3 regions of the Paraburkholderia sp. BGA-UO-ETr-F21 genome follow, and region 1 is predicted to be linked to each of the others. Evidence: riboswitches for the same ligand, from Rfam matches in the RefSeq annotation. Region 1 holds a riboswitch; each other region holds the start of a gene.
What was found. Region 1 has a riboswitch for cobalamin ahead of cobA (uroporphyrinogen-III C-methyltransferase). Riboswitches for the same ligand answer to the same signal wherever they lie in the genome.

Region 2: it holds a riboswitch for cobalamin, as region 1 does, so the genes downstream of both, cobG (precorrin-3B synthase) here and cobA (uroporphyrinogen-III C-methyltransferase) in region 1, are expected to answer to the same signal.
Region 3: it holds a riboswitch for cobalamin, as region 1 does, so the genes downstream of both, AC57B1_RS12950 (TonB-dependent receptor domain-containing protein) here and cobA (uroporphyrinogen-III C-methyltransferase) in region 1, are expected to answer to the same signal.

What each region holds. Positions count from the first base shown of each region.
Region 1 covers NZ_JCAQOY010000001.1:81,956-87,615, reverse strand. The annotation lists gene cobN (cobaltochelatase subunit CobN) at 1-2,058, opposite strand, end outside; gene cobW (cobalamin biosynthesis protein CobW) at 2,065-3,156, opposite strand; cobalamin riboswitch at 3,376-3,656, opposite strand; cobalamin riboswitch at 3,724-3,974, shown strand; gene cobA (uroporphyrinogen-III C-methyltransferase) at 4,215-4,988, shown strand; gene AC57B1_RS00355 (cobalamin biosynthesis protein) at 4,985-5,392, shown strand; gene cobO (cob(I)yrinic acid a,c-diamide adenosyltransferase) at 5,440-5,660, shown strand, end outside.
Region 2 covers NZ_JCAQOY010000036.1:101,171-106,830, forward strand. The annotation lists gene cobM (precorrin-4 C(11)-methyltransferase) at 1-99, opposite strand, end outside; gene AC57B1_RS21580 (cobalt-precorrin-6A reductase) at 158-883, opposite strand; gene AC57B1_RS21585 (cobalt-precorrin-5B (C(1))-methyltransferase) at 880-1,977, opposite strand; gene cbiE (precorrin-6y C5,15-methyltransferase (decarboxylating) subunit CbiE) at 1,977-3,221, opposite strand; cobalamin riboswitch at 3,306-3,484, shown strand; gene cobG (precorrin-3B synthase) at 3,537-5,048, shown strand; gene AC57B1_RS21600 (precorrin-8X methylmutase) at 5,041-5,660, shown strand, end outside.
Region 3 covers NZ_JCAQOY010000017.1:107,268-112,927, reverse strand. The annotation lists gene AC57B1_RS12955 (FecCD family ABC transporter permease) at 1-107, opposite strand, end outside; gene AC57B1_RS12950 (TonB-dependent receptor domain-containing protein) at 147-2,018, opposite strand; cobalamin riboswitch at 2,110-2,366, opposite strand; gene AC57B1_RS12945 (ATPase) at 2,574-2,930, shown strand; gene AC57B1_RS12940 (cell division protein ZapA) at 2,927-3,241, shown strand; RNA gene ssrS (6S RNA) at 3,377-3,558, shown strand; gene AC57B1_RS12930 (EVE domain-containing protein) at 3,702-4,160, shown strand; gene AC57B1_RS12925 (SIMPL domain-containing protein) at 4,348-5,079, shown strand; gene lgt (prolipoprotein diacylglyceryl transferase) at 5,192-5,660, opposite strand, start outside.

The DNA.
Region 1 (5,660 bases):
GCACAGCCATGCATCGACGCGCGTGAGGAGCGCGTCCTCATCGTCCTGCCCGGTCGGCGCCGCGAGGCTCAACTCCTCATGCAGCTTATGTTCGGCGATGGTCGCCAGAATCGTGCGCCGTAACAGCTTCGAGCGGCGCGGGTCGACCATCAGCGCTTCATAGTATTCGTCCACCTGCCGCTCGAGGTCCTGCAACGGCCCATAGGTCTCGGCGCGCGTGAGCGGCGGCATCAGGTGATCGATGATCACGGCCTGCGCGCGGCGTTTCGCCTGGCTACCCTCGCCCGGATCGTTGACGATGAACGGATACAGATGCGGCATCGGCCCGAGAATCAGATCAGGCCAGCAGGCAGCGCTCAACGCGACGCTCTTGCCAGGCAGCCACTCCAGATTACCGTGCTTGCCGACATGCACGATCGCGTCGATGCCGAACTGGTGGCGCAGCCAGAAATAGAACGCCAGATAGGCATGCGGCGGCACGAGGTCGGCGTCGTGATAGCTGGCGTAATCGCCCTGTTCGCGCGAACGCGCGGGCTGAATGCCGACGAACACCTGCCCGCAACGCCAGCCCGCGATCATGAAACGGCCGCGCCGCAGCGTCGGATCCTGCTCCGGTGCGCCCCAACGCGCGTTCAACGCCTGCCGCGCCTCGAGGGGCAACGCATTGAAGTGCGCGAGGTAATCAGCGAGCGCGAGGCTTTGCAGTGCGGGACGCAGATCGCGCACCACCGGATCGTTGGTCACGCCCTCGGTGAGCTTCTTCAGCAGCGCGTCGCCGTCCGCGGGCAAGTCGGCGAGACGGTAGCCTTCGTCGCGCAGCATCGACAGAATGCGGACCACCGAGGCCGGCGTATCGAGTCCCACGCCGTTGCCGATGCGCCCTTCGCTCATCGGATAGTTGGCGAGAATCAACGCGACTGTCTTGTCCGCGTTATCGAGTGAACGCAGACGGCACCAGCGTCGGCTCAATTCCGCGAGAAACGCCACGCGCTCGGCGTCCGGCTGATACCGCACCACGTCGACCTGAGTGTGCGGACAACGGTACGCCAGCCCCTTGAAGCTGATGGCGCGCGTGATGATGCGGCCGTCCACTTCCGGCAGCGCGATATGCATGGCGATATCGCGCGAATTGAGGCCGTGATTGTCCTTCTGCCAGTCTTCACGATTGCCGCCGCTCAGAATCACCTGGAACACCGGCGCGTCGCCGGCGAGCGCGAGCGGCTCCGGGCCGTCGATCGCGGACGCGGCGAAGGCGGTCGTATTCAGCACCAGCGCGGCATTGTGCTCTGCGCACAGCGATTGCACGACTTCGCGGCTGAATGCGTCTTTGAGCGAGGTAATCGCGATCGGCAACGGATTCAGGCCTTGCGATTCGAGCGCGTCGATCAGCGCGTCGAACACAGCCGTATTGGCCGCCTGCAGATGCGCCTTGTAGAACAGGATCGCCGCGACCGGCGCGTCCGGTTGCCAGCGCGCCTGCCAGTCGGCGATAGTCGGCGTGTCACGCCCGGGATGATAGAGCGTCGCGGCAGGCCACGCGCGCGGCGGCGCAGGCTCGCGTCCCCAGCCGAAGGTCCGGTGCGCGATACAGCGCAGGAACGCCTCGGCATTCTGCGCACCGCCCTCGCGCAGATAACGCCACAGTTGATGGCACAGCTCGGCGCTTGCAGTACTGCGCGCGAGCAGGTTCGGATCTTCCTGCAAATCGCCGGAGAACATCGCGAGCGTCTGCTGCTTGCGCTCGGCGAGCGCCACCACCTGCTCGATACCGTAAGGCCAATACGCTTCGCCGCCGAGGTGATCGACCACCACCACACGCGCGTGCTGCAAGACGTCTTCGACGTAGAAATCGACCGAGGCCGGTTGCCGCAAATACGTGACGTTTGCGAGCCGCACGCTTGGGAAACCTTCACCCATGCGCGCAATCACGCTCGCGAGCAACGACAGCGTGGTATCGGCGGAGCTGAGCACGACGATGTCGGCGGGCTGCTGATCGATACGGATCACGCCTTGTGTATCGTCGACGAAACCGCCCGGCGTGGTGCGCAGCAGATGCATGAGCGCTTACGCCTGTTGCGTTTCGACGCTCGACGGCACGCCTAGCGCCTCGTCGAACGCACGCTGCAACGAGGCCTGATCGAGATCCTCGCCAATCAGCACGAAGCGGCTCGGGCCGCTTTCGCCGGCCTGCCAGCGTCGATCGAAATAGCTGTCGAAGCGGCGGCCCACGCCCTGAATCACGAGGCGCATCGCCGCGCCCGGCAGCGCCGCGAACCCTTTGACGCGGTAGATCGTATTCGTTTCGACGAGCCCTTGCAGCGCAGCGATCACTGCTTCGCGCGAGAGCGCATTCGCCTGCACGACCACCGAATCGAATTCGTCGTGATGGTGGTCGGCGTCTTCGGCGGAACCGTGGTGATCGTGGCGCAGGTGGATCGTCTCTTCCGAGGCGGCTTCGAGCCCCAGTAACGTATGCAGATCGAGCCGGCCCATCTGCGCGCGCACGATCTTCACTTGCAGCGGAATCTCTTCGCGAATCACCAGCTCGACCGCGTTTTGCTGCGCGTCGTCGAGCAAATCGGTCTTGTTCAGAATCACCAGATCGGCGGCGGACAACTGATCTTCGAACAGTTCGTGCAACGGCGATTCGTGGTCGAGATTCGGATCGGCCTTGCGTTGTGCATCCACGGCGACGGGGTTGTCGGCGAACTGACCGCTCGCCGCAGCCGGGCCGTCCACCACGGTGACCACGGCATCCACGGTAAAGCTGTTCTTGATCTGCGGCCAGTTGAAAGCCTGCACCAGCGGCTTGGGCAACGCGAGCCCCGACGTCTCGATCAGCACGTGATCGATCTGATCGCGGCGCTCGACGAGTTTTTCCATCACAGGAAAGAACTCTTCCTGCACGGTGCAGCACAGGCACCCGTTGGCGAGTTCATACAATTGGCCTTCGGTTTCGACGCCGTTTTCATCGCAACCGATTCCGCAACCCTTGAGAATTTCCCCGTCGATACCGAGTTCGCCGAACTCGTTGACGATCACCGCGATGCGCTTGCCGCCCGCATGCTGAAGAATGTGCCGCAGCAGCGTGGTCTTGCCGCTGCCGAGAAAGCCCGTGACGATGGTGACGGGGATCTTGCGCATTTGAGTTTGCATCGTGAGGTCCATCCGTAGGAGTTGCACGTGCACGCCGGCGTGTTTTTGTGTGTCTGTCTGCGCGTCTGCGTGCATCGGCCGGGTAGCCGGGTAAGCGGCGCGTAAGCCCAGCGAGCCAGAACGACAACACAACACGGGGACGAACGACGGGTTGCCGCGACAACAGAAAAACAGGAAGCGGGAATGAGATCATGAACGCACCGCCGCATCCCCGCGGCGTTCGCCCTTCGTATTCTGGCCGGTATCCGGGCTGGCGAAAGCGCCGCTTCCCCTTCCCGGGCGAGTGATTTCTCGCCCAGTGGTGATATGCCGACGCGGCCTTGCGCGTGGACATCGAAGCCGGCTCCGTGGCGCTAAGGAACTTACCGTAGCATCACATTTCGCTTACCGTTGCGGGGGCAGCACAGGTTGACCCGATCCATGGCAGGCGGGCACCCTGTTTCCCGTTTAACTGCATGCGCACGAGCGCGCACACGAGCACCAAAGTGCGTGCGAGTGTAGGCCCGCGGCCCGGTGCCGTCAAGGAAACGCAAGCCGCAAGCGCTTATCGGGCGGGACGCCATGTGCTATCGTATGCGCGCGTTTGGTGCCCGCACATGCATTCGCGTGTGCAGTTAAACGGGAAACAGGCCGCGCTTTATGCGCTCAACCTGTGCTGTCCCCGCAACGGTAAGCGACCTGCGGCGCGATGTCTTTCAGCTCGCGCCGCGCATGCGTTTTTTCGATGCCACTGTCCATGACATTCCAACGAATGCGGACGGGAAGGCAAAGCGCATGAGGCCGCCAGCCCGGATACCGGCCAGACGCGGAGGCGGCGAACCTCAGGGCAACATCACGCCGCCGGCCGCCGGAATCCGCGAGGGACGGATGTGAAGGCGCTGAAGCACGACGTGGCGCATCCGTTCGTCGATCCGTTCCCAAAGGGACCGTGACGAGCCGCGCGTTTCGCCGTGCCTGAATCCGTAGCACTGCATGCCCCCAAAGTCCGTCATCCGGCGCGCCTGCGCGCTTCGCCCCTTTCCGCCCGTCACGACATGGCGCTCGCCATGCACGTCGCGATGACCCGCGCCTGGCTGATCGGCGCCGGCCCCGGCGACGTCGAACTCATGACCCTCAAGGCGACCCGCGCATTGGCCCAAGCCGATGTTGTGCTGGTCGACGACCTGGTGAATCCCGACGTGCTGCAGTTCGCGCGCGCCGACGCGCAGGTCGTCTACGTCGGCAAACGCGGCGGCCATCCGTCCACGCCGCAGGCCGGCATCGTCGCGCAGTTGCTCGAACACGTGCGGGCCGGGCGCAGCGTCGCGCGCCTGAAAGGCGGCGATCCGTTCGTGTTCGGCCGGGGCGGCGAAGAACAGCAGGCGCTGCATGCGGCGGGCGTCGAGGTGGAGGTCATCAACGGCATTACGGCGGGCATCGCCGCACCCGCGGCCATCGGCATTCCCGTCACGCACCGCGATCACGCGCAAGGCGTGGTATTCGTCACCGGGCACGGCGCGGGCAGCGGCGAACCCGACTGGGCCGCGCTCGTCGCCACGCGCATGACCCTCGTGATCTATATGGGCATGCGGCGGCTGCACGATATCGTCGACGCGTTGCTCGCGGCCGGCATGAGCGCCGACACGCCATGCGCGGCGATCGAATCGGCCACCCGTCCGGAGCAACGCCATGCGCTCGCGCGGCTCGGCGAGTTCGCCGACACCGTCGCGCGTGCCGGACTCGGCTCGCCGGCGATCGTGGTGATCGGCGGTGTGGCGTCGCTCGCGCTGGCGCGCGCAGCGGCGCGGGCCGATGACGAAGCGCCTTGCGCAGACGGCGCGGCTACACAATGAAGACGCTGAGCGTGGGCATTGGTTGCCGTGCGCACAGCTCGGCCGAACAGATCGACGCGGCGGTGCGCGCCGCGCTCGGCGCGCATGCGTTCGATGAAATCGGCACCGTAGCGTCCATCGATACCAAAGCCCACGAAGCCGGCCTGCTCGAATTCTGCGCGCGTCATGTGCTGCGGCTGACATTCTTCAGCCGTGAACGGATCGCTGCGATGCCCGTGGCGGAGCCTTCGGCGGCAGCGCGTGAGCACCTCGGCGTGGATGGCGTGTGCGAGCCGTGCGCGCTGCTTGCCGCGACGGACGGACTCGGTGAATCCACCACGTCCGCAGCGCCTCGAGCACGGCTCCTCGTGCGCAAGACCTTCCATGCCGGCGTCACCGTGGCGATCGCCTCGACCACGGCCTAAGCCCAACGCGAACACCCAAACAACGACACTCAGGAACAGAACCTGCCATGAAGACCGATCCCGAATCGCATCAACGCATGACCGAGCGCCGACGCGAAGGCCACGAGAAGAAACAGGCCAACGCCACCGTCGAAAAAGGCCTGCTGATCGTCAACACCGGCACCGGCAAGGGCAAAACCACCGCCGCGTTCGGCATGGCCGTGCGGGTGTTGGGCCACGGCATGCGCCTTGGCGTCGTGCAGTTCATCAAGGGCGCGCTGCACACGTC
Region 2 (5,660 bases), on a different contig from region 1:
CGCGTACAGGATCACCGGGCAACTGCGCACGAGCCGCTGCCCTTTCACCGTAATCAGTTCCGGGTCGCCCGGACCCGCGCCGATAAAAAACACCGTCATTCACTACTCCATGATTCGTTAGCGCGGCATGGCAGGCATGCGCGATTCAGGCGGAAGCTCAATGCGCCGCTTGCAGCGCTTCGAGCAGGTCGGCTATGCGCTCGAACTCCCGATCCGCCGCCGGCAACTCGGGACGGCGCAACATCACGACCGGCAGTCCCCGCTCACGCGCGACTTCGAGTTTTGCCTCGGTCGCATTGCCGCCGCTGTTTTTACTCACCACCACGTCGAAGGCTTGCAGGGCGAACAGCGCGCGTTCGCCTTCAAGCGTGAATGGGCCGCGCGCCGCGATAATGCGCGCACGCGCCGTGTCCTCGTGCGAATCGAGGCAACGCACGGTCCAGAACTGCTGCGGGGGAATCTCGTCGAGATGCGCAAGCGGTTCGCGGCCGAGCGTGAAGAGCGGCTTCCTGAACGGCGCAAGCGCATCCGCGAGCGCGGCCCAGTCACCGACCATGCGCCAATCGTCGCCGGCTTGCGGCTGCCAGGCGGGACGGCGCAGCGCCCAATACGGCACACGCGCAACGCGGCTCGCCTGTGCCGCATTCGCGCTGATTTGCGCGGCATACGGATGCGTCGCGTCGAGCACGAGGCCAATGCCCTCACTGTCGATGTAACGCGCCAGGCCCTCGCTGCCGCCGAAACCGCCCACGCGCACCGAGCACGAGAGATCGCCCGGCACCTTGCCGAGGCCGGCGAGACTGTACACGTGGACGGGATCATTGAGTTCGCGAGCGATCCGCAATGCGTCGCCGGTGCCGCCGAGCAGCAGAATCCGCTTCATTGCGCGGCTCCGATCAGGTTGCCCTGGCGGTCGATCGCGAACATTTCCACCTGGACCTGCGGCGGCACGATATCGCGCGCCACGGCCAGCGCATGCCGGCAGACGATATCGCCGAGCGGCACCTGCTGCTCACGCGCCAATGCAACCGCCTGCTGGCTCGTATTGGCCGCGCGAATCGCCGCCTGAAGCGCGGCGTCGGCGCCGTGTGCGGCCGCCCACTGCGCGAGCCGTTCAAGATCGATGCTCGAATGACGGCTATGCAGATCGAGATGCCCCGCCGCCAGCTTGCTGAGTTTGCCGAAGCCGCCGCACACGCTCAGACGCTCGACCGGCGCGCGCTTCATATGCTTGAGCACCGCACCGACGAAGTCGCCCATTTCGATCAGCGCGATATCCGGCAGACCGTAGTGCGCTCGCATCGCGTCCTCACTGGCGTTGCCGGTGCAGGCGGCGAGATGCGTGTAGCCGTTGGCGCGCGCGACGTCGATGCCCTGATGGATCGACGCGATATACGCCGAGCACGAAAACGGCCGCACGATGCCGGTGGTGCCGAGGATCGACAGACCGCCGAGAATGCCGAGACGCGGGTTCATCGTTTTCAGCGCGAGCGCTTCGCCGCCTTCCACGCCGATCGTGACCTCGAAGCCGCCGCCATAGGCATGCTCCGCCGCGAGTTCGGCCAGATGCTCGGTCATCATTCTGCGCGGCACGGGGTTGATCGCCGGTTCGCCAACCGGCAGCGTCAGTCCCGCACGCGTCACCGTGCCGACGCCCGGCCCCGCGCGAAACGTCACGCCCGGCGTGGCGACGAGGCGCACGCGCGCGAATACGAGCGCGCCATGCGTGACGTCGGGATCGTCGCCGGCGTCCTTGATGGTGCCGGCTTCGGCGCCGCCGGCGCCATCGTCGATCAGGCGGCAGAACACCAGCGGCATCGGCACATGCTGGCCCTTGGGCAATACGATCTCCGCGACGTCGCTGGCCACGCCCGCGAGCAGCAGACGCGCCGCCGCCAGCGACGTCGCGGTGGCGCAACTGCCGGTCGTGTAGCCGCTACGCAGCGGCGCGGGTTGTTCGGGCGTTTCTTCGCGCATCAGGGTTCTTGGGGTGAGTCGGGGTTCCTCACAGCACCTCCGGCCGGCTTGGTCACATCCAGCAGCGTGATTGGCAGCGCCTGCCGCCACGTATCGAACCCGCCGAGCGGTTGCGCGTCCGCGAGCGCGATCCGCGTCAACGTGCCGCCGTGCCGCTCGCGCCATGCCGCCAGCGCCGCTTCGCCTTGCAACGTGACCGCGTTGGCGACCAGCCGGCCGCCCTCACGCAGACTGACCCAGCACGCTTCGAGCACACCCGGCACCGTCGCACCGCCGCCGATGAACACGGCATCCGGCCCCGGCAGCCCTTGCAACGCGGCAGGCGCGCGGCCCGCGACGAGTTGCAGGGTTGGCACGCCCAACGCATCGCGATTATGTTCGATGAAGCGCTGACGCTCCGCATGCCCTTCAATTGCGATCGCCCGGCACGTCGGATGCGCGCGCATCCATTCAATGCCGATCGAGCCGCTGCCCGCGCCCACGTCCCACAGCAATTCGCCCGGCGCCGGCGCGAGACGCGCGAGCGTGATCGCGCGCACATCGCGTTTGGTCAACTGGCCGTCGTGGCGAAAGGCGTCGTCGGGCAAACCGCAGGTCAGCGGCAAACGCGGCGCGCCCTCGGTGGCACGGCAGTCGAGTGCGATCAGATTCAGCGCGGCCACCTCACCCGCCGGCCATTGATCCGCACGGCCGTCGATGCGCCGCTCCAACTCGCCGCCCAGGTGTTCCAGCACGCTCATACGGGTCGCACCGAAACCGCGCGCGTTGAGCAACTCCGCGAGCGCGGCGGGCGTGCGACCGTCCGCGCTCAGCACGAACACGCGCGCGCCGTCGTGCAGATGCGCGTTCAACGTCGCCAACGGCCGGCCCACCAGCGACACCGTCGCGACGTCCTGCAACGGCCAGCCGAGGCGCGCAGCGGCCAGCGACAACGATGACGGCGCGGGCAGCACGCGCAACTCTCCTGCCGGCAACTGTCGCGCGAGCGTCGCGCCCACGCCGAACAGCATCGGATCGCCGCTCGCCAGCACGCACACTGCGCCGCCACGCTCAGCCAGCAAAGGCGCGAGATCGAACGGACGCGGCCACGCGGCACGGCGCGCGGCGAGCCGCGCGGGCAGCATCGCCAGATGACGTTCGCCGCCGTAGACCACCGACGCTTCCAGCAAAGCACGCCGCGCGGGCCTTCCCAAACCGGCGAAACCGTCGTCGCCTATGCCCACCACCGTCAGCCACGCCGGCATGCACCCATCCTCATTCTGTGTCTTCAAATAGTCCGCTGTACCGCGCCGATCAAAGCGCCCAGCCTCGTTGTGCTGTTCGAAAAAAGGCATAATACAGCCGCCGGTGCCCTTCGGGGCCGAAGAGGGAACACAGTGCCACTGTGGCTGCCCCCGCAACTGTATGCAGCGAGTCCGCCTGCGCTCCACGCCACTGGCTCTACCGGGAAGGCAGCGGCGGCCCATGACCTGCCAGCCAGGAGACCTGCCGGCGAGACTGTTCGTGCCAGCCAACATCGGGCGGGGTGTACCGATGCCGCAGCCATGCCGCTTCACGGCATGCTCGGGCCGTCGCGCGACGCTAAACCGGTGTCCGTCTTGAATCATGCTTCGCCTTCCACCATTGTCTCCGACGCGGCCGCGACGCCGCGGCCCTCGGCGTGTCCGGGGCTGCTGCGCATCGTGGCCGCCCGCGACGGCGGGCTTTGCCGCATCAAACTGCCTGGCGGCGAGTTGAGCGCGGCGCAGGCGCGCGCGCTCGCGGATGCCTGCGCACGTCACGCTGCCGGGGCAATCGAGCTGACCAATCGGGCAAATCTGCAGGTGCGTGGGGTCAAGCCGGGTGACGAAGCGGCGTTGATTGCGGCGCTCGTGGCTGCCGGGCTCGGGCCGAGGCCGTCGAGCGGCGCGGCGAAGGCACCGGACACAGCAGCGGCAATCGCCGCCGACGACGTGCGCAACGTGATGATCAGCCCCGCTGCCGGACGCGATCCGTCAGCCCTGTTCGACACGCGCCCGCTGTGCGCCGATTTGCTTTCGATGCTGCAAAGCGAAACCCGTTTCGCGGCGCTGTCGCCGAAATTCGCGCTGCTGCTGGACGGCGGTGAACGGCTCGCGAGAGTGGATCATCCGCACGATGTCTGGCTGGCGGCGTCGCAGGAGTCTGACGGCGTGCGATTCGTATTCGGGCTGGCGGGTTGTCCGCCCGCGAGTGCGTGCGCGGGCTCGCCAACGCAGCACGACGATACCGGTTCGCCGGATCTTGCTGCAAAACCCGGTGCGCACAGCACGGCTGCACTGGCCGCGGTTCTGCCTTCACAGGTCCCCGCTCTGGTGCGCGCGCTGCTGCTCACCTTCCTCGAGCTCGCCCCCGCCGACGCCACGCGCATGCGTCACCTGCTAGCCGGCCATTGCGCCGACGCGCTCTTGCATCACGCTCAACGGTACGTCCATTTTCCGCTGACGCGAGACGCGTCGCTGGCCCACTGGCGTCGAGCCGCGCCCGCCGATGCGAGCCTGCGCCTCGGCGTCCACCCTCAACGGGGGCCCGGAGCCTCGCACGTAGGCGGCCAGCCAACGCTCGGACGCCTCGACGCCGGCACCCTGCGCGCCCTCGCCGCGCTGTCCCAGCAGCACGGTAACGGCACACTGCGTTTCACACCCTGGCAAAGCGTGCTGCTGCCCGACATCGCAACGCACGCGGTTCCCGCTGTGCTATCCGGCTTGACCACGCTCGGCCTCGCCACCGATCCCGCGCAAGCCATCACGCGCCTGATTGCCTGCGCCGGATCGAGCGGCTGTGCGAAGAGCCTCGCCGACACCAAGGCCGACGCGCTGCGCCTCGCCGCCCGCCTGCCTGACGGCGTCGACGTGCATCTGAGCGGCTGTTCCCGCTCGTGCGCCGCCGCGCATTGCGCGCCATATACCCTGCTAGCGGCGGCGCCCGGCCTCTACGACCTTTATCGACGCGACGGACGGCCCGGTTTCGGCCAGTGCGTCGCGCGCCAACTGACGATCGACCAGGCCGCCGACATGTTCGAACGCCTGGCCCGGAGTAACACCGATGCTTGATTACATTCGCGACGGTCAGGAGATCTATCGCCAATCCTTCGCGACGATCCGCGCGGAGGCCGACTTGTCGCGCATTCCCGCCGACCTCGAAAAACTCGCGGTGCGTGTGATCCACGCGTGCGGCATGGTCGATGTGATCGACGATCTGGAGTTTTCCGCAGGCGCGGGCACGGCGGGCCGTGCGGCGCTCGCGCAAGGCGCGCCGATCCTGTGCGATGCCGGCATGGTCGCGCAAGGCATCACGCGCGCGCGGTTGCCGGCGAACAACGAAGTCATCTGCACGCTCACGCACTCGGACGTGCCGTCGCTCGCACGCGAACTCGGCAATACGCGCTCCGCGGCCGCGCTCGAATTGTGGCGGCCGCATCTGGCGGGTAGCGTCGTCGTGATCGGCAATGCGCCGACCGCGCTGTTTCATCTGCTCGATATGCTCGACGCGGGCGCGCCCCGGCCTGCCCTGATCCTCGGCTTCCCGGTGGGCTTTGTCGGCGCGGCCGAATCGAAAGCCATGCTCGCGGAAAACAGCCGCGGTGTGCCCTATGTGGTCGTGCACGGCCGTCGCGGCGGCAGCGCCATGGCGGCGGCCGCCGTGAACGCGCTGGCAACGGAGGT
Region 3 (5,660 bases), on a different contig from region 1:
AGCGCGATCACGGCAAGCGCGAGCCAGATCGCGGCCGCGCGCTTCGCGCTCATCACGCGCAGCGTTGCGGGCATCGAACCCAAGTGGCGGCTAGTGGATCGGCTCATATAGCGGCTCATCCGCGCAGTCTCAACAAGGCGTGCCCACTACTGCTGCTGCCAACCAACCGTGAGATACGCACCGCGCCGCGGCGAGTTATACGAGTAGGCCGTTTCATAGTCCTTGTTGAACAGATTCTGGATTTGCGCGGCCACGTACCATGCTTTCGTGATGTTGTAGCGCGCCGACAGATTCACCACGCCATAGCCGCCCAGCTTGCCGCTGCTGTCGTCACGCGGACCGCTCACGATCCATTCGCCGCCGACGCGCCACCCGGCGATACTCCGGTTCACCGTCAGCGAGCCGAAGCGCCGCGCGCGCCGCACGAGGTCGACGTCGTTGTCGAGGTCGACCGGGTTTTGCAGTGTTACCGAGGCGCGCACGTCCGTCTTGCCGACATGCCCGCTCCACGATCCTTCGAGTCCCTGCACTTTCGCATGGCCGACGTTCTCGGCCAGATAGATGCCGGGCGTTACCTGCTCGTAGTCAATCAGATTCGAATAGCGCGTCTGGAATGCGGTGAGGCGCATCACACCGAGCGCATTCGATGCGTACTGCAGCGCGGCTTCGATCGAATGACTGCGCTCCGGCTGAATCGACGGATTGCCGCTGAGCGGATAGTACAGATCGTCGAAACTCGGCGCGCGAAACGAATCCGAGTAGCTTGCACTCACCTTCCAATGGCTGGTGATGTCGAAGCCGTAGCCAAGATAGTAACTGTTCGCTCCGCCGAAATCGGAATACTGGTCGCGCCGCACGTTGGCCTGAATCTGGTTGCGCCCAAAGCGCCCCGTATAGCCGACAAAACCCGAATCCACATGCCGGTCGGGCGCCGCAAACGTATCCGAGTCGAGGCTCTGGTCGAGATGCTCGTAGCCGACCTGCAGCTTCTGCTGCGCGGCCAGCGCGAAATCGTTCTGCCACGTGTACTGGCGATTGTCGGTATCGAAGCGGCCGTTATAGACGCCGTTGGTGTTCGACACGCTGCGGTCGTCGCCTTCGGAGACGATGAAGTGAGTCGTCCACCAGTCGGTCAGCTTGCCGTTCGCGAACACCGAGACCTGGCGCACTTTGCTATACAGGTTGTTCAGATCGGTCGGCAGTCCGTACGCGTTGTCGTAGCTGTTGTTGCCGTTCGACTGGAAGTAGCTCGCGCCGGCATCCCATTTGTCGTTGAACTTGTGGCGCAACGAGGCCGAGATGCTCTCGTTCAGATAGCCGTTCGCATTCGGATTGGCGCCGGGCGCCTCACGCGGATTGAGCGATGAAAAGCCGTCGTCCTTCGAGCGCGCGAGCGAAATGCTGAAGGTCGTCTTGCCGTCTTTATCCAATGCGCCGTTCACGCCCGCCTGCTGCGTCTGCGTGTGATAGCTGCCGTAGCCGAGCGAAAAATTGAAACGCGGCGGATGGTCGCCGCCATCTTTCGTGAACACCTGCACCACGCCGCCGATCGCGCCGGAACCGTACAACGCCGACACGTTGCCGTTCACCACCTCGACGTGATCGACCTGGTCGAGCGGAATCTGCGCGAGTTGCGCGGAACCCAGGCTCACCGAATCGACGCGCACGCCGTCGATCAGCAGCAGCGATTGCGTCGACGAGGCTCCGCGCAGGAAGAGGCTCGTCGTCGAACCGGGGCCACCTGTACGCGAGATTTGCGCGCCTGGCGCGAGTTGCAGCAGGCCAGGCAAATCGGTCGCGGTGGTGTCGGCGAGATCCTGCTGGTCGAACAGCGCGGTCTGCGGGATCGCATCGGCGAGTGCCTGCGGCCCGCGCTCGGCGGTCACCACGATGGGCGACAACACTGCAGGCGACGCATCCACCGCCGACGCAGAAGATGAAGGGGCAGCTTGCGCGTGCGCAACGATCGGCAGGCCCGCGAAGGCAAGCAGCGCCGCACGAGCGATGGGGGACAGCATGGGGTGAAAGTCCTGTGGGTAGCGTGCGCGGCCTGCTTCCCCGCAGGCCGATGCGTAACGAGGCGCCCGCGTATTTAACATTTTCGCGCGTGACGTGCCTCTCCCTCTGGCCGGTATCCGGGCTGACGACATATCGATCCCGCCTTCCCACGCGTGACGCGCAGTGGCACACTCGCGAGTTGAACTTCCAACACGCGATCAGGATCGACTTGCATGACGAATGCGGTCGCTTACCGTTGCGGGGGCAGCGCAGGTTGGCGCGTTCTGGCGAACCGCGCCCCCTGCTTCCCGTTTAACTGCGCGCGCCGTTGAAAAGCGCACGCGGGCACCAGAGTGCGGCCAGTTTAGGAGCGGCCTCGGGGTCCGTCAAGAATGAGTGGGACCGCAGACTACCGTTCTGTTAAGTGCAGGCTATTGTCCGACGCACGAGTACTTTTTCATCATATGGTCGATAAAAGCCTGCACAAAGCAATGTTGTTACGTCTCGAAACGAGACAATTGTCGGAACCTGCGACATTCCGCGCTAAAATGCGATGTCTTTAGAGGACGCAGCACATGCTCACCGAACTCGAAACACTTTCACAGAATATCGGCAAGCTGATCGCGATCAGCCAACGCCACAATGAAGCGCGACTCGCGCTCGAAGAGCAGCTCGCCCAATCGCGCGCCGACGTCGAAGCCACGCGCACGGAACTTGCAATGCTGCGCGAGGAACGCAATGCGCTGCAGGCGGAACGCGACGCGCTGTCGGCAAAGATCGACGACGCCCAGGTGCGCCTGAATGCGATCCTCGAAAAGCTGCCGCGTGCCCGCGCAAACAGCGAGCCCGACAGCCAGCTCGATCTGCTCGAGCCCGCCCCGCACGAAGTCGAAGCGCAGAGCGACGAGACCCGCCACGGAGAAAATGCATGACCACCAAGCAGATCGAAGTATCGATTCTCGGCGTGCCCTATCGCCTCGCCTGCTCGCCGGAAACGGAAGGCGCGCTGCTTGAAGCGGTCGCACGCGTCGACGCCGAAATGTCGAAGATCCGTAACAACAGCAACGTGCGCGGCACGGATCGCATTGCTGTCATGGCTGCGCTGTCGCTGGCATCGGAACTGCTTCGGCTGCAATCGAGCGTGAGACACGGAGAAGCATTTCCCGCTGAGGAAATCCGGCGTACAATGCATCAAATGAACGAACAACTAGGTACTGTGATTCAGCAGTACAGCATGCAGTAAGTAACGTGTGTTATCGTGCGGCCGGTCCTGAGATCGGCGGCGGATTCAAACGGAGTGTGTGAGGACAAGGCGTCCAAGATTCTGCAAACGTTTGAGTTCAATCGGTCGTTTTCGTGATTTAGCTTTATCGGTTTAGCTTCCCTGCCTGGTTCGCCAAGGTCATATATTCCTTGAACCAATGCCATGTGCACGGTTGCGGAAATTTGTAGCACGGGTGTGCGCGTCACTCTGTCTGATGTACCCGAAGTGTTGCTAACTGCGACCAATTCTGAACCCCCGGTTCAGGATGCCGGCCTAGCGGCTAAGGCGGGGACCTTATTTAGAACGGCATCGGACTTCGGTTCGGTGCCGTTTTTCTTTGGGTGCTAGTTTTGCGCGCTGTTTTTGCGCGCTGCTTCTTGTACGCCGATTTCTTCCGCATCTTCAAACCCTTAACGTTCAACTACGTTCAATTCGATTCATGCGCTACTGGCTAATGAAGTCCGAACCGGACGAAGCAAGCATCGATCATCTCGCCAACGCACCGCATCGCACGTTGCCGTGGACCGGCGTGCGCAACTATCAGGCGCGCAATTTCATGCGCGACCAGATGCAGGTCGGCGACGGCGTACTGTTCTATCACTCGAGTTGTCCCGAGCCCGGCATTGCGGGCATTGCGGAGGTATCGTCCACCGCGTATCCGGACCCCACGCAGTTCGACAAGAAGAGTCCGTACTACGACGCGAAGTCTTCGCAGGAAACGCCGCGCTGGGTGCTCGTCGACGTGGTGTTCAAGAAGAAGATCCCGCTGATTCCGCTAGCCACGCTGCGCGAGCATGACGAACTCAAGGACATGCGCGTGCTCGCCAAAGGCAACCGCCTGTCGATCACGCCGGTGACCGAAGCCGAATGGCGCTTCATCACCAGGCGGCTCGCCTGAGGTTGCGTGACAACTCGCGTGATAGTTGATGCGCGCCACGTATTCACGCAGGCGCAAACGTTAAAGCAACGTCAAACCGGGGAACCAAGCTCAGGTTACAACCGCCTAACGGACTCGCAAACGCCGTGCCACTGCGCGGCGCTTGCTCCGATCGTGCACAACCCCTGTTCAAGCAAGGAGTCCAATAATGACGAAAAACACCGCACGTGCACTCGCTTTCGCTCTCGTATGCGCCGCGCCTGCCGCGCTCGCCCTGACGCCGGCCATGGCCCGCGCGCAAGGCATGATGCAGTATCAGCCGGCAGGTGTGCTGTCGCTGAACGCGCAGGCTAGCGCGGAAGTACCGCAAGACGTTGTCGATATCACGCTGTTCTACGAGCAGGAAGCGAGCGATCCGTCGGCGCTCACGTCAACGCTGAATCAGCGCGCCGATTCGGCGCTGCAAAAGGCCAAGGGTGTGAGCGGCGTGACCGCCCGCACGGGCTCGTTCTCGATCTATCCGACAACGGATCGTGACGGGCGCATTTCCGCGTGGCGCGGCCGCACGGAGATCGTGCTCGAATCGCACGACTTCGCCGCGGCGTCGAAGCTCGCGGGTCAAATGGCGTCGATCATGCAGGTCGGCAACGTGCAATTCTCGCTCTCGCCTGAAGCACAACGCGCGGCCGAGCAGAAGCTCACTGGCGAAGCGATCAAGTCGTTCCGCGAGCAGGCCGCATCGTCCGCGCAGGCGTTCGGCTATAGCGGCTATTCGATTCGCGAAGTCAACGTCGGCCACAACGGCGTGATGCCGCGTCCCGTGATGATGATGAGCGCGCGCGCCATGGGCGCCGACGCAAAGGCTTCGGCACCGGTGCCGATTGAAGGCGGCACGTCGACCGTGACGGTGAACGTGTCGGGTTCGGTGCAGATGAAGTAACGCCGTTCACTCATGCTAGAAGGGCTGCTTCGCGACAGCCAAAGAAAAAGCCACGGCACGCCGTGGCTTTTTTCATTTAGTCGCTCGCTACGATAAACCGTAGCCAACCAGATCAGCTCGCGCTGACCGCTTGCGCCGGTTCACGGCGCGCGCGTCGATAAGACCACACCAGCACGCCGATACCGACGAGGATCATCGGCAGCGACAACCATTGGCCCATGGAAAGCCCCATGGCCAGCAGACCGAGGAAGTCGTCCGGCTCACGCGCGAATTCGACCGTGAAGCGCGCGAGGCCGTAGCCGATCAGAAACACGGCGGAAATCGCGCCCATCGGCTTCGGTTTGCGGGAGAAGAAGAACAGCACGAAGAACAGCGCAACGCCTTCCAGCGCGATCTCATACAGCTCCGACGGATGGCGCGGCAGCATGTGATATTGCGCGAACACTTCGTTCAGATGCCATTGCGCGGCCAGTTGCGGATGCGCGGTGAGCCACGCGGCGTCGTCAGGCGCTGCGCCCGGAAACAGCATGGCCCACGGCGCGCTCGGATCGGTCACGCGGCCCCACAACTCGCCGTTGATG